Regions from separate parts of the Streptomyces sp. NPDC006326 genome, predicted to be linked through region 2. Evidence: riboswitches for the same ligand, from Rfam matches in the RefSeq annotation. Region 2 holds a riboswitch; the other holds the start of a gene.
The links. A riboswitch is a leader RNA that binds a small molecule or an ion and turns the genes downstream of it on or off. The one in region 2 is predicted to bind cyclic di-AMP.

Region 1: another riboswitch for cyclic di-AMP. It lies ahead of ABZ128_RS26720 (transglycosylase family protein); the one in region 2 lies ahead of ABZ128_RS15085 (peptidoglycan DD-metalloendopeptidase family protein).

The regions. Positions count from the first base shown of each region.
Region 1 covers NZ_JBEXRC010000040.1:49,645-55,511, forward strand. Annotated here, with positions in the region: gene ABZ128_RS26710 (septum formation initiator family protein) at 70-558, opposite strand; gene eno (phosphopyruvate hydratase) at 649-1,935, opposite strand; gene ABZ128_RS26720 (transglycosylase family protein) at 2,200-2,895, opposite strand; cyclic di-AMP (ydaO/yuaA leader) riboswitch at 2,898-3,065, opposite strand; gene ABZ128_RS26725 (transglycosylase family protein) at 3,342-4,376, opposite strand; gene ABZ128_RS26730 (cytochrome P450) at 4,479-5,753, opposite strand; gene ABZ128_RS26735 (nucleoside triphosphate pyrophosphohydrolase) at 5,784-5,867, opposite strand, start outside.
Region 2 covers NZ_JBEXRC010000016.1:32,709-38,575, forward strand. Annotated here, with positions in the region: gene ABZ128_RS15075 (aspartate aminotransferase family protein) at 1-693, shown strand, start outside; gene ABZ128_RS15080 (tyrosine-protein phosphatase) at 734-1,549, opposite strand; cyclic di-AMP (ydaO/yuaA leader) riboswitch at 1,829-2,035, shown strand; gene ABZ128_RS15085 (peptidoglycan DD-metalloendopeptidase family protein) at 2,040-2,999, shown strand; gene ABZ128_RS15090 (SGNH/GDSL hydrolase family protein) at 3,168-3,953, shown strand; gene ABZ128_RS15095 (MBL fold metallo-hydrolase) at 4,123-5,325, shown strand; gene ABZ128_RS15100 (ATP-binding protein) at 5,629-5,867, shown strand, end outside.

The DNA.
Region 1 (5,867 bases), on a different contig from region 2:
CTCGTGGATGGGTGCTGGTACTGCTCGCCGGTGGTGCTGCCTGGTACTGCCGGGACGGCCGGCTGCCGCTCAGTCCCCGGGACGGTCGGCCTTGTCGACGCCGTCCCAGACGTTGGAGTACCAGGGCCGGTCGGAGCCGGCCTGTCCGCTGCGGTGCCGCTCGGCGGCCTCGGCCCCGGGGTCGGTCATGATGTAGCTGATCTCGCCCGGGCGTACGAAGTGCAGGTGTTTGCGGGCCTGCTGCTCCGCGTATGCGTTGTCCTGCCAGCGGGCCTTCTCGTCGCGGAGGCGTTCGAGGCGCCGGCTCGCCGCCTCGGCCGCCCGCCGCTGCTCCGCGATCTCCGAGCGCTGGGAGACGTACTGGCGCATCGGATAGGCGAGGGCGACGACCAGCGTACAGAGGACGAGCACGAGGAGCGCGGCCCGGCCGGTCAGCCGGCTGCGCCGCACCTGACGGCGGCTCTGGGAGCGGTAGACGTGCGCGGCGGTCCGCTCGCCGAGCTGCTTGAGCCTGGTCGCGGTGGAGAAGGTGGAGAACCGATCCCGGTTCCCGGCCATGGTCCCGCCTCCCCTGTGCACGCACTACGCAATACGTCCCCGCACACGGTACGGGACCGAGTGCGGGGACGTACGGAGGCGAGGGCGCAATTAGCCCTTGAAGCGCGGGAACGCGCTGCGGCCCGCGTACACGGCGGCGTCGTCGAGGATCTCCTCGATGCGCAGCAGCTGGTTGTACTTGGCGACGCGGTCCGAGCGGGCCGGGGCGCCGGTCTTGATCTGGCCGCAGTTCACGGCGACGGCGAGGTCGGCGATGGTGACGTCCTCGGTCTCGCCGGAGCGGTGCGACATCATGCACTTGAAGCCGTTGCGCTGGGCCATCTCGACGGCGTCGAGGGTCTCGGTCAGCGAACCGATCTGGTTCACCTTGACGAGCAGGGCGTTGGCGGAGCCCTCCTCGATACCACGGGCCAGGCGCTCCGGGTTGGTGACGAACAGGTCGTCACCGACGATCTGGACCTTGGCGCCCAGGCGGTCGGTGATGGTCTTCCAGCCGGCCCAGTCGTCCTCGAACAGCGGGTCCTCGATGGAGACCAGCGGGTACGCCTCGACGAGCTCGGCGTAGTAGTCGGTCATCTCGGCGGCCGAGCGGGACTGGCCCTCGAACTCGTACTTGCCGTCCTTGTAGAACTCGGACGCGGCGACGTCGAGCGCGAGCGCGATGTCCTTGCCCGGGGTGTAGCCGGCCTGCTTGATGGCCTCGATGATGAGGTCGAGCGCGGCGCGGTTGGACTCCAGGTTCGGGGCGAAGCCGCCCTCGTCGCCCAGGCCGGTGGACAGGCCCTTGGTGTGGAGGACCTTCTTGAGGGTGTGGTAGACCTCCGCGCCCCAGCGCAGCGCCTCGGAGAAGGACTCCGCGCCGATCGGGGCGATCATGAACTCCTGGATGTCCACGTTGGAGTCGGCGTGCGACCCACCGTTGAGGATGTTCATCATCGGAACGGGCAGCAGGTGCGCGTTCGGGCCGCCGAGGTAGCGGAAGAGGGGGAGGTCGGAGGCCTCGGACGCGGCGTGCGCGACGGCGAGGGAGACGCCGAGGATGGCGTTGGCGCCGAGCGAGCCCTTGTTGTCGGTGGCGTCCAGGTCGAACATGGCCTGGTCGATCAGCCGCTGCTCGGTGGCGTCGTAGCCGACGAGCTCCGGGCCGATCTGCTCGATGACCGCGAGGACGGCCTTCTCGACACCCTTGCCCATGTAGCGGTTGGGGTCACCGTCGCGGAGCTCGATGGCCTCGAAGGCACCGGTGGAGGCGCCGGACGGGACGGCAGCACGGCCGGTGCTGCCGTCGTCGAGGCCCACCTCGACCTCGACCGTGGGGTTGCCTCGGGAGTCCAGGATTTCCCGGGCTACGACGACGTCGATGGACGGCACGAGCATCTCCTTCTGGGATGTGACGCTGGATGTGCGGTGGCGGTGAGCCGGTGGACGGCCCTGCCGACTAGAGCCTAACCGGCTCCGGGCACTGGGCCGCCCGACCGCCCGGCTCCTGGGACGAAAAAGGGCCCGAATACCCCTCTTCCGGGACATAGGGACCCTGGTCAAGGCCTTGATCACGCCCGCTCCCGCGGCCGTGGACCTGCACGCGCCGCCGCCCGGCGCGTGCGGAGACGCGCCGGGCGGCAGGGAGTGCGTGCGGGGGGGTCAGGCGAGCTTCAGCTTCTGCCCCGGGAAGATCAGGTCGGCGTCCTTGACGGTGTCCTTGTTCAGCTCGAAGAGCTTCTCCCAGCCGCCCTTGACGCCGTTGGCCTCGGCGATGGTGCTGAGGGTGTCGCCGGTCTTGACCTCGTACGAGCCGTTGCCGGCCGGCGCGGGGGCCGGGGCCTCGGAGCGCTCGGAGCGGGTGGTCGGCGCCTCGGCGCGCTTGGGCTCCGTCTTCTTCGGCTCGGTCTTCTTCGGCTGCGTCTTCTGCGGCTGGGTCTTCTGCTCCGTCTTCTTCGGGGTGTCGGTGGCACCACCGGTGTAGGAGGAGTTCGACAGGCCGACGCCGCAGGACGGCCAGGCGCCCTTGCCCTGGCCCTTGAGGACCTTCTCGGCGATGGCTATCTGCTGGGCCTTGGAGGCCTGGTTGGCCTGCGCGGCGTACGCCTTGCCGCCGTACGCGGCCCAGGTGGAGGACGAGAACTGCAGGCCGCCGTAGTAGCCGTTGCCCGTGTTGATGGCCCAGTTGCCGCCGGACTCGCACTGCGCGACGCGGTCCCACTCGGAGGCGGTCGCGGCGCTGGCCGAGCCGGCCGCCATCAGGGGTGCCGCGACGGCGACGCCGGTGACGCCGGCGAGCGTGACGATGCGAGCGGCCTTGGAGGCGCGGCGGTGCTTGCCCTTGCCGGAAAGCAGCATGGAGTTCTCCTCACCGACGCCTGCGAGGTGAGCTGTCGGGTTCGGGCCGATGGTGCCCGGCCGCGCGGCTGGCGCGCGGCTTCACCCCAAGCCGTTCCTGACCATCTCTCAATGGCCGGGCCCGGCACTTACCTTGGGTCCCCCGCTCCTGCCTTCGGCGCTTGACGCGACGACTGTTCCCTCCGTCCGCCGGCAGGATTCGGCGATGCGGTCGAAGGGGCCCGCGGTGGCGGGCGGTTCAGAAGGTAGACAGGTCCCTCCCCGATGTTCAACGCGCGACATCGGGGAGAAACGGCCCCTACTTGCGTCCCTCTTAGGGGTGTTTGCGCAGGTGAGGACGGGGTTTGCGGAAGGCGCAGGGCGTGACACGCCAGTTGACCGGAAGAGACACATGTCTCACTTGCCGATTACGGACATTCAGCGCCTTCCGGGCGCCCGAACTGCCCCTATTGCTGGGTTAGATCCAGATTCTGCCCGGGCGTGATCAGGTTGGCGTCCTCGCCGATGACCTGCTCATTGGCCTGGTAGAGCGCGCTCCACCCGCCCTTGACCCCCTTGGCAACCGCGATGGTGGCCAGGCTGTCGCCCGACTTGACGGTGTACGTGGGCTCCGACGCGGCGTCAGAAGGGGCCGGGGTCTCCTGCGCGGGCGCACCACGGTGCTTGCCGGTGGCCCCGGCATCCCCGGTGGCCGCCGGGTCGCCGGGGGCGCCCGGGGCGGTGGGGGCCGCGGGGGCGGTCGGGTCGGCCGGAACGGGCGCCGAGGGGTTCGCCGGATCGGCCGGCGACACCGGGGCGGTCGGGTCGGCCGGGAGGGTCGGCGTCGGGGGCGTCGGCGTGGGGACCGGGGTGGTCGTCGGGTCTCCGGGGAACACCGGGATCGTGGCCGGGTCGTCCGGGGCGGGCATGACGGGCAGTCCGCTGGAGGGCGCGAGCGGCGCCGCGGGGAGCGTGAACGAGGGGTCCGGGGTCGGGGTCGGGGCCCCGAAGTCCTTGGCGGGCGCGCCGGAACCGCCGGCCGGGACGGAATCGTCCGGGCGCGAGGGGGTGGGGGCGATCGGCCCGTGGGTGCCGGGCGTACCCGGGTCCACCGCGGCGGCGGGCGCCTCCTGGGTCAGCCCGGCCCCGGCGGCGCACAGCGGCCAGGCTCCGGGGCCCTGGGAGGCCAGCACCTGCTCGGCGACGGCGATCTGCTGGGAACGGCTGGCGAGGTCGGGGCGCTCGGCGTAGGTGAGGCCGCCCGCGTTGTTCCACTGCTCCTGGGTGAACTGGAGTCCGCCGTAAGCACCGCTGCCCGAGTTGGCGCTCCAGGAGCCGCCACTCTCGCACTCTGCGACCTTGTCCCACGTGGAGGCGTCCGCCGCGCTCGCGCCGGTGGCGGCGAGCAGGGGCAGGGCCAACGCGGAGCCGGTGACTCCGGCGGTGACGACAATCGCGGGCACCTGGCGGGGGCGTCTGTGGCGGCCGTTCCCGGAACGCATGAGCTGCACCTTTCGCATAACGGCTGGGTAACGGCAGAACCTAGCGGCCTTCTCACGATTGTCACAAGTTCGGTCGGAAACTGACTTCCGATCAGTTCGCGTTCACTCGTTCCGGGGTGTGAAGCGAACGGGAAGAGTGCGCAGGCCACGCATGATCAGTCCGCCGCGCCAGCGCAGCTCCGTTGACGGAACGGCGAGTTCCAGATCCGGCAGACGCGTGAGCAAAGTCGCAAGCGCGGTCTGTCCTTCGAGTCGCGCGAGCGGAGCGCCCAGGCAGTAGTGGATGCCGTGCCCGTAACCGAGGTGCTGATTGTCACTCCGGGCGAGGTCCAGGGTGTCCGGATCGGCGAACCGCCCGGGGTCCCGGTCGGCGGCCGCGAGGACGACCAGGACCGGGTCGCCGGCCTCGACGTCCTGCCCGCCGAGGGTCAGCGGCTCGGTGGCGAACCGCCAGGTGGCCAGCTCCACGGGGCCGTCGTAGCGCAGCAGCTCCTCCACGCCGGTCTCCAGCAGGGACCGCTCCCCGGCGGCGAGCGAGGCCTGCAGGCGCACGCGCTGGTCCGGGTTCATGAAGAGGGAGTGGACGCCGTTGCCGATGAGGTTGACAGTGGTCTCGAACCCGGCGAAGAGCAGGATGAAGGCCATGGCGGTGGCCTCGGCCTCGGTCAGGTGGTCGCCGTGGTCGCTCGCCCGGATCAGATCCGAAATGAGGTCATGGCCCAGATCATCCCTTTTGCGGTGGATGAGTTCGCCGAGATAGGTCCGCATCTGCTTCACGGACCGGGCGACCCCGCCGCGCGGGCCGCCGCCGTGGCGGATCATCATCCCCGCCCAGTCGCGGAAGTCGTCCTGGTCCTCGCGCGGGACGCCGAGCATCTCGCAGATGGCGTAGATGGGCAGCGGGAAGGCGAACTCGTGGATCAGGTCCGCCTCGCCCCGGCCGGCGAACCGGTCGATGAGGTGGTCGGTCAGCTCCTGCACGCGCGGGGTGAACTCGGCGACCCGGCGCGGGGTGAACGCCTTCGACACCAGCCGCCGCAGCCGGGTGTGGTCCGGCGGGTCGATGTTGAGCAGGTGCGTCATCAGCTCCGCCTTGCGCTCCCCCGGGATCCCGGTCTTGCCCTTGGCGTGCGCCGGCTCCGCGTGGTGCACCGGGTTCTTGCTGAGCCGCTGGTCGGCCAGGGCCTGGCGGGCGTCGGCGTACCGGGTGACCAGCCAGGCCTCGACCCCGCTGGGGAGCTTGGTGCGGTGCACCGGGGAGTGCTCGCGCAGCCAGGCGTACGCGGGATACGGGTCGGTCGCGAACTCCCAGTCGAACAGGGTGGGGCCCTGCGGAGGAGTGCGGTCTGCGGAGGCTGCGGAGTTCGGCTCGTGCACGCCCCGACGGTATCCCGCGCCGCCGAAGCCCTACGCCGAGAGGCCCTCCGCGGCGCGGATCGCGGCGCGGTAGGTCCGGGCCGCCGCGCGCAGGGCCGTCTCGGGGTCGACTCC
Region 2 (5,867 bases):
CTGCTGATCGCGGACGAGGTGCAGACCGGCCTCGGACGCACCGGTGATTTCTACGCCTACCAGCACGAGCCGGGCGTGGAGCCGGACCTGGTGTGCGTGGCGAAGGCGCTGTCGGGCGGCTACGTGCCGGTCGGCGCGACCCTGGGCAAGGACTGGATCTTCAAGAAGGTCTACTCGTCCATGGACCGGGTGCTCGTGCACTCCGCGAGCTTCGGTTCCAACGCCCAGGCGATGGCGGCCGGACTGGCGGTGCTCTCCGTCATGGAGGACGAGTCGGTGGTCGCCCGCGCCCGCGCGACGGGGGACCTGCTGCGCGGCCGCCTCACGGCGCTGGTGGGCGAGTACGAGCTGCTCCACGAGGTACGGGGGCGCGGCCTGATGATCGGCATCGAGTTCGGCCGCCCGGACTCGCTGGGCCTGCGCAGCCGGTGGACCATGCTCCAGGCGGCCCGCAAGGGGCTCTTCGCACAGATGGTCGTGGTGCCGCTGCTCCAGAAGCACCGGATCCTCACCCAGGTCTCGGGCGACCACATGGAGGTCATCAAGCTGATCCCGCCGCTGATCATCGACGAGGCGGACGTCGACCGCTTCGTCACCGCCTTCCGCGCGGTGATGGACGAGGCGCACGGGGGCGGCGGACTCATGTGGGACTTCGGCAGGACGCTGGTGAAGCAGGCCGTCGGCAACCGCTGACGGCGTCCCGCCCGCCCCGCTGGGGCGGGCGGGGCCGGTCTCACAGGCCCTGGTCGAGCAGCTGCTCGCGCAGCCGGGCGAGGGTCGCGGGAGTGAGCCGGAGGCCCTCGGCCAGGTAGCGGTCGAGGCCGCCCCAGTGGTCGTCGATGGTGTCGAAGGCGGCGGTGAGGTATTCCGCGCGGGCGTCGAAGAGCGGGGCGAGCAGCTCCAGCACCTCGGGGGAGCGGGCCTCGGACGGCTCGCCGGTGCGGCGCATCCGGTAGCGGCGGTGCGGGGCGTTCGACTCCAGGTAGTCCGCGGTGATCGCCTCGCGCTCGACGCCCAGCGCGAGCAGCGTGACGGCGATCGACAGGCCGGCGCGGTCCTTGCCGGCCGCGCAGTGCATGAGGGCCGGGACGCTGTCCTCGGCGAGGGCGTGCACGACCCGGCTGTGCTCGGCGGTGCGGTTGCGGATCATAGAGCGGTAGGAGGCGGTCATCCGGGCGGCGGCCTTCCCCTCGCCGAGGAGCGCGCGGAGCTGGTCGATCCCGCCCTCGCGGACGATCGTCCAGAACTCCCGTCCGTCGGCCGGATCGGACAGGGGGATGTTGACGTTGCGGACGCCCGGCAGGTCGACGTCGAGGCCCTCCAGGGCATGGTCCGCGTCGTTGCGGAAGTCGAAGACGGTGTGCAGGCCCAGCGCGGCGAGGAATTCCGTATCTTTTTCGGTGGCATGTGCCAGATGTCCGCTTCGGAACAGTCGTCCCGTCCTGACCCTGCGCCCGTCGGTGGTCGGCAGGCCGCCCACGTCACGGAAGTTGCGTACTCCGACCAGCTCCGGCTCCACCGGTGGGGTGTGGTGTATCTGCTGGGTCACGGAATTCTCCTCCGTATCGTCGCGGATGTCCGAATTTGGACCACTTGGCCACAACTTGCCTGCCCGGAAGGGTGGATCGCGTCCCCGCCCGTGAGCCAGATCATACGGTGACCGTGCGTGCCTGATCGCGGAACTCGAATTGCCTTGTGGAGGGGGCCGTTGTCCCCGCGGAATGGACACAGGGTGACCGGAATTCCGCCGATGCCCGACTTCCGGGAAAGTGTTGGGTAATTCGTGGCTTGTTCCGCGCGGTGCGGCTGGATTACGTTCGCCACCGATCCGGATGGACCGCCGAATCCTGCCGCCATCCGGGAACCGCACCCGACTATTCACGCGCGCGGCAGGAGCGGGGGAACCAGGTAAGACGCTGCTCCGGATCCTTCTTCCGGACGGCTCGGGGTGAAGCCGTACAGGTGCTGTTCCTGTCCGGCCGGACATCTCCAGTCCGAACCCGACAGCTCACCTCGCAGGCGACGGAGAGGAAATCGCCATGCCTGCAAAGGGTAAGCACCGCCGTCCCAAGTCCCGCTCCCTCGCGCGTGGTTTCGCCGTTGCCGGCACCGGCGGCGCGGCCCTCGCCCTGCCGCTGATCGGAGCCGCAGGCGCCCAGGCGGCCGGCGCCCCGGCCGCGGCTCCCGTCACGGCCCCCGTGCAGGCCCCCCAGGCTCCGGCCGCCCTCCAGGCCGCCCCCGCCGCCGCTCCGGCCGTCTACACCGTGGTGCCCGGCGACTGCCTCTCCGAGATCGCGGCCGAGCGCCACCTCTCGGGCGGCTGGCAGCAGCTGTACGCCGACAACCGCGAGGCCGTCGGCGCCGACCCGTCCCTGATCCACCCCGGCCTCAAGCTGACCCTCGGCGCCCGGGCCGGGGCCGCCCCGCAGGCCTCCGCCCGGGAGCAGGCACCCGCCCGGCCGCAGGCGCCGGCCGAGAAGCAGGCGCCGGCCGAGAAGCAGGCCCCTGCGCCCAAGGGGAAGGCCCCGGCCCCGCAGGCCGCGGCCGAGGCCGCGCCCGCGCCCGCCGCGAAGAGCCGGACGGTCACCGCCGCCGGCTTCGTCGCCCCCGTCGGCGGCGGCGGGATCTCCACCCAGTACAAGACGCCCGGCGCCATGTGGTCCAGCGGCTACCACACCGGTGTCGACTTCGTCGCGAGCTCCGGCACCTCCGTCAAGGCGGTCGGCGCCGGCACTGTGGTCTCCGCCGGATGGGGCGGCGCGTACGGCAACGAGGTCGTCATCCGGCACGAGGACGGCAAGTACTCCCAGTACGGCCACCTGTCGCAGCTGTCCGTCTCGGTCGGCCAGAGCGTGGCCGCGGGCCGGCAGATCGGCCTCTCCGGCTCCACCGGCAACTCGACCGGTCCGCACCTGCACTTCGAGATCCGCACCGGCCCGTCCTACGGCTCGGACATCGACCCGCTGGCCTACCTCCGCTCCAAGGGCGTGAGCATCTGACACCACCCGCAGCCGCGGAGGCGTCCAGACCCGCGTGAGGCCGGGGCCCGAGGGGGGTCCCGGCCTCACGCGCTGTTATTCCGTACCCGCCCCGTGGTACAAATCACGGTCCGTCAACCCCTGCCTACGGTGGCGTAGGTCACGTGCCGGGGTGAAGGATAAGGCCTCGTGGCAGCGACGACGACGACACTCAAGACCATCGGCTCGTACGCGGCGATCGGGGACAGCTTCACCGAGGGCGTGGGGGATCCGGGACCCGGGGGGAGCTTTGTCGGCTGGGCGGACCGGCTGGCCGTACTCCTGGCCGATCAGCGCGAGGAACACGACTTCCGGTACGCGAACCTGGCCGTGCGAGGACGCCTCCTCGACCAGATCGTGGCCGAACAGGTGCCCAGGGCCAAGGAACTCGCCCCGGACCTGGTGAGTTTCTGCGCGGGCGGCAACGACATCATCCGACCCGGCAGCGACCCGGACGCGGTGGCGGAGCGCTTCGAGGCAGCCGTCGCCGACCTGACCGGAGCGGTCGGGCTGGTGATGATCACCACGGGCTTCGACACCCGTGGCGTGCCGGTCCTCAAGCACCTGCGGGGCAAGGTGGCGACGTACAGCGCCCACGTGCGCGCCATCGCCGACCGGTACGGGTGCCCGGTGCTCGACCTCTGGTCGCTGAGGTCCGTCCAGGACCGGCGGGCTTGGGACGACGACCGGCTGCACCTCTCGCCCGAGGGGCACACCCGGGTCGCGCTGCGCGCCGCCCAGGTGCTGGGGCTGGAGGTGCCGGCCGACCCCGACCAGCCGTGGCCGCCCCAACAGCCGCGCGGCTCGGTGGACGTGACCCGGGACAACATCCTCTGGGCGCGGGAGCACCTGGTCCCCTGGATCGGCCGACGGCTGCGCGGGGAGTCCTCCGGCGACCACGTGGAGGCGAAGCGCCCCGACCTGCTGCCGCTGTAGGCGCCGGTCCGGGTGCCGCCGCAGTGCCGGTGGTCGCCGGTGCGGCGCGAGGAGCCGGAGGGAAGGGAGCGCGGAGCGGAATCCTTCGGGGCCGGTGTGCGTTGGGAAGGGCGTGGACCGGCGTACGGTCCACGACCGCCCCTTCCGCCCCATCCTCCCAGGAGGCGCTTTGACCGGCTCCCGTCCCCTGCGTCCACGGTTGCGCGCCCTGCGGCCCGAATCCTTCGGCGCGGATCCGTCCGGCGCACGGCTGGAGCGGATCCAGCGTTCGCCGAACTTCGCCGACGGCGTCTTCCAGAACCCGCTCGGGGCCCGGACCAGGCCCTCCGGCTCGATGCGCGAGTTCGCGAAGATCTACTTCGACAAGGAGCACCGGATCCGGCGCAACCCCGGCGCCCCGATCCCGGTCTACCCGACGACGCTCGCCGAGCTGGCGAAGCCGCCCGCCAGCGGACTGCGCCTGACGTGGATGGGGCATTCCAGCGTGCTCGCGGAGATCGACGGACGGCGCGTGCTGTTCGACCCGGTCTGGGGCGAGCGGTGTTCCCCCTTCCCCTTCGCCGGGCCCAGGCGACTGCACCCCGTACCGGTGCCGCTGGCCTCGCTGGGACCGGTCGACGCCGTGGTGATCTCCCACGACCACTACGACCACCTCGACCTGCCGACGATCAAGGCGCTGGTCGGCACGGACACGGTCTTCGCGGTCCCGCTGGGCGTCGGGGCGCACCTGGAGCGCTGGGGCGTCTCCGAGGACCGGATCCGCGAGCTCGACTGGAACGAGAGCACCGACATCGCCGGCCTGTCGCTGACCGCCACCCCGGCACGCCACTTCTGCGGCCGGGGACTGCGCAACCAGCAGCACACCCTGTGGGCCTCCTGGGTGGTCGCGGGCGACGAGCACCGCATCTACCACAGCGGTGACACCGGCTACTTCCCCGGCTTCGCCGAGATCGGCGCCGCGCACGGCCCCTTCGACGCCACGATGATCCAGATCGGGGCGTACTCGGAGTACTGGCCGGACATCCACATGACGCCCGAGGAGGGCATGCGCGCCCACCTCGACCTCCAGGGCGGCATCCCGCACGGCACGATGCTGCCGATCCACTGGGGCACCTTCAACCTGGCCCCGCACCCGTGGGAGGAGCCCGGCGAGGGCACCCTGGCGGCGGCGGAGGCAGCCGGGGCGGCGGTCGCGCTGCCGATCCCGGGCCGGCCCTTCGAGCCGGGGGACACGGCCGCGCTGCCGACCGACCCGTGGTGGCGCCCGTTCGCCACCCCCGCACCTGCCGCCCCGGTCGCGACGCCCCGGCCGGCCGTCACCGGCCGCCCGCCGGTGACGGCCCACGGGGAACCGGAGACCGTCGGGTCGTAGGTCCGCAGCGCACGCCGGTGCGCCGGGGCGTGCGGAAACGTCCCGGCGCGAGGCCCGCCGGCCGCCGGGTGCCGGGCGGCGGGGGTGGTGCGTCCGGCGGAGCCGGGGCGGTGCGCGCTCCCCGGCGGATTCGGGCTGCCGTACGAGCGCTCCACCGGGAGCGGGAAGCCGCCCGGTGAAGTTCCCCAACTCGCCGTCAGGGGCGGGAGAGTGCGGTCTAGCGTGGGTATCCGGTGATCAACACCGTGATCCACACCGGGCCCCGGAACCGCTGGGGGCCCGGGCCCCACGTAGAGGACGTCGATGTCCGGACTCCGCGCCGCCCGCCACGCCCCGTCGAGACACGCCGTCACCGGTCCCGGCCGGCAGATACGGCCCCAGCTGGTCCGCGCCGCCGTCCTGCCCACGCTCGCGGCGGGCCTCAGCGGCGCGGCCGCGGTCATCTTCACCCTGCAGCTCGGCGGGGGAGCGGGCGAACGCGACGCCCGCCTGTGGCCCGTGCTCACCGGGTGCGGACTGCTCGTCCTCGGTGCCCTGGCGGC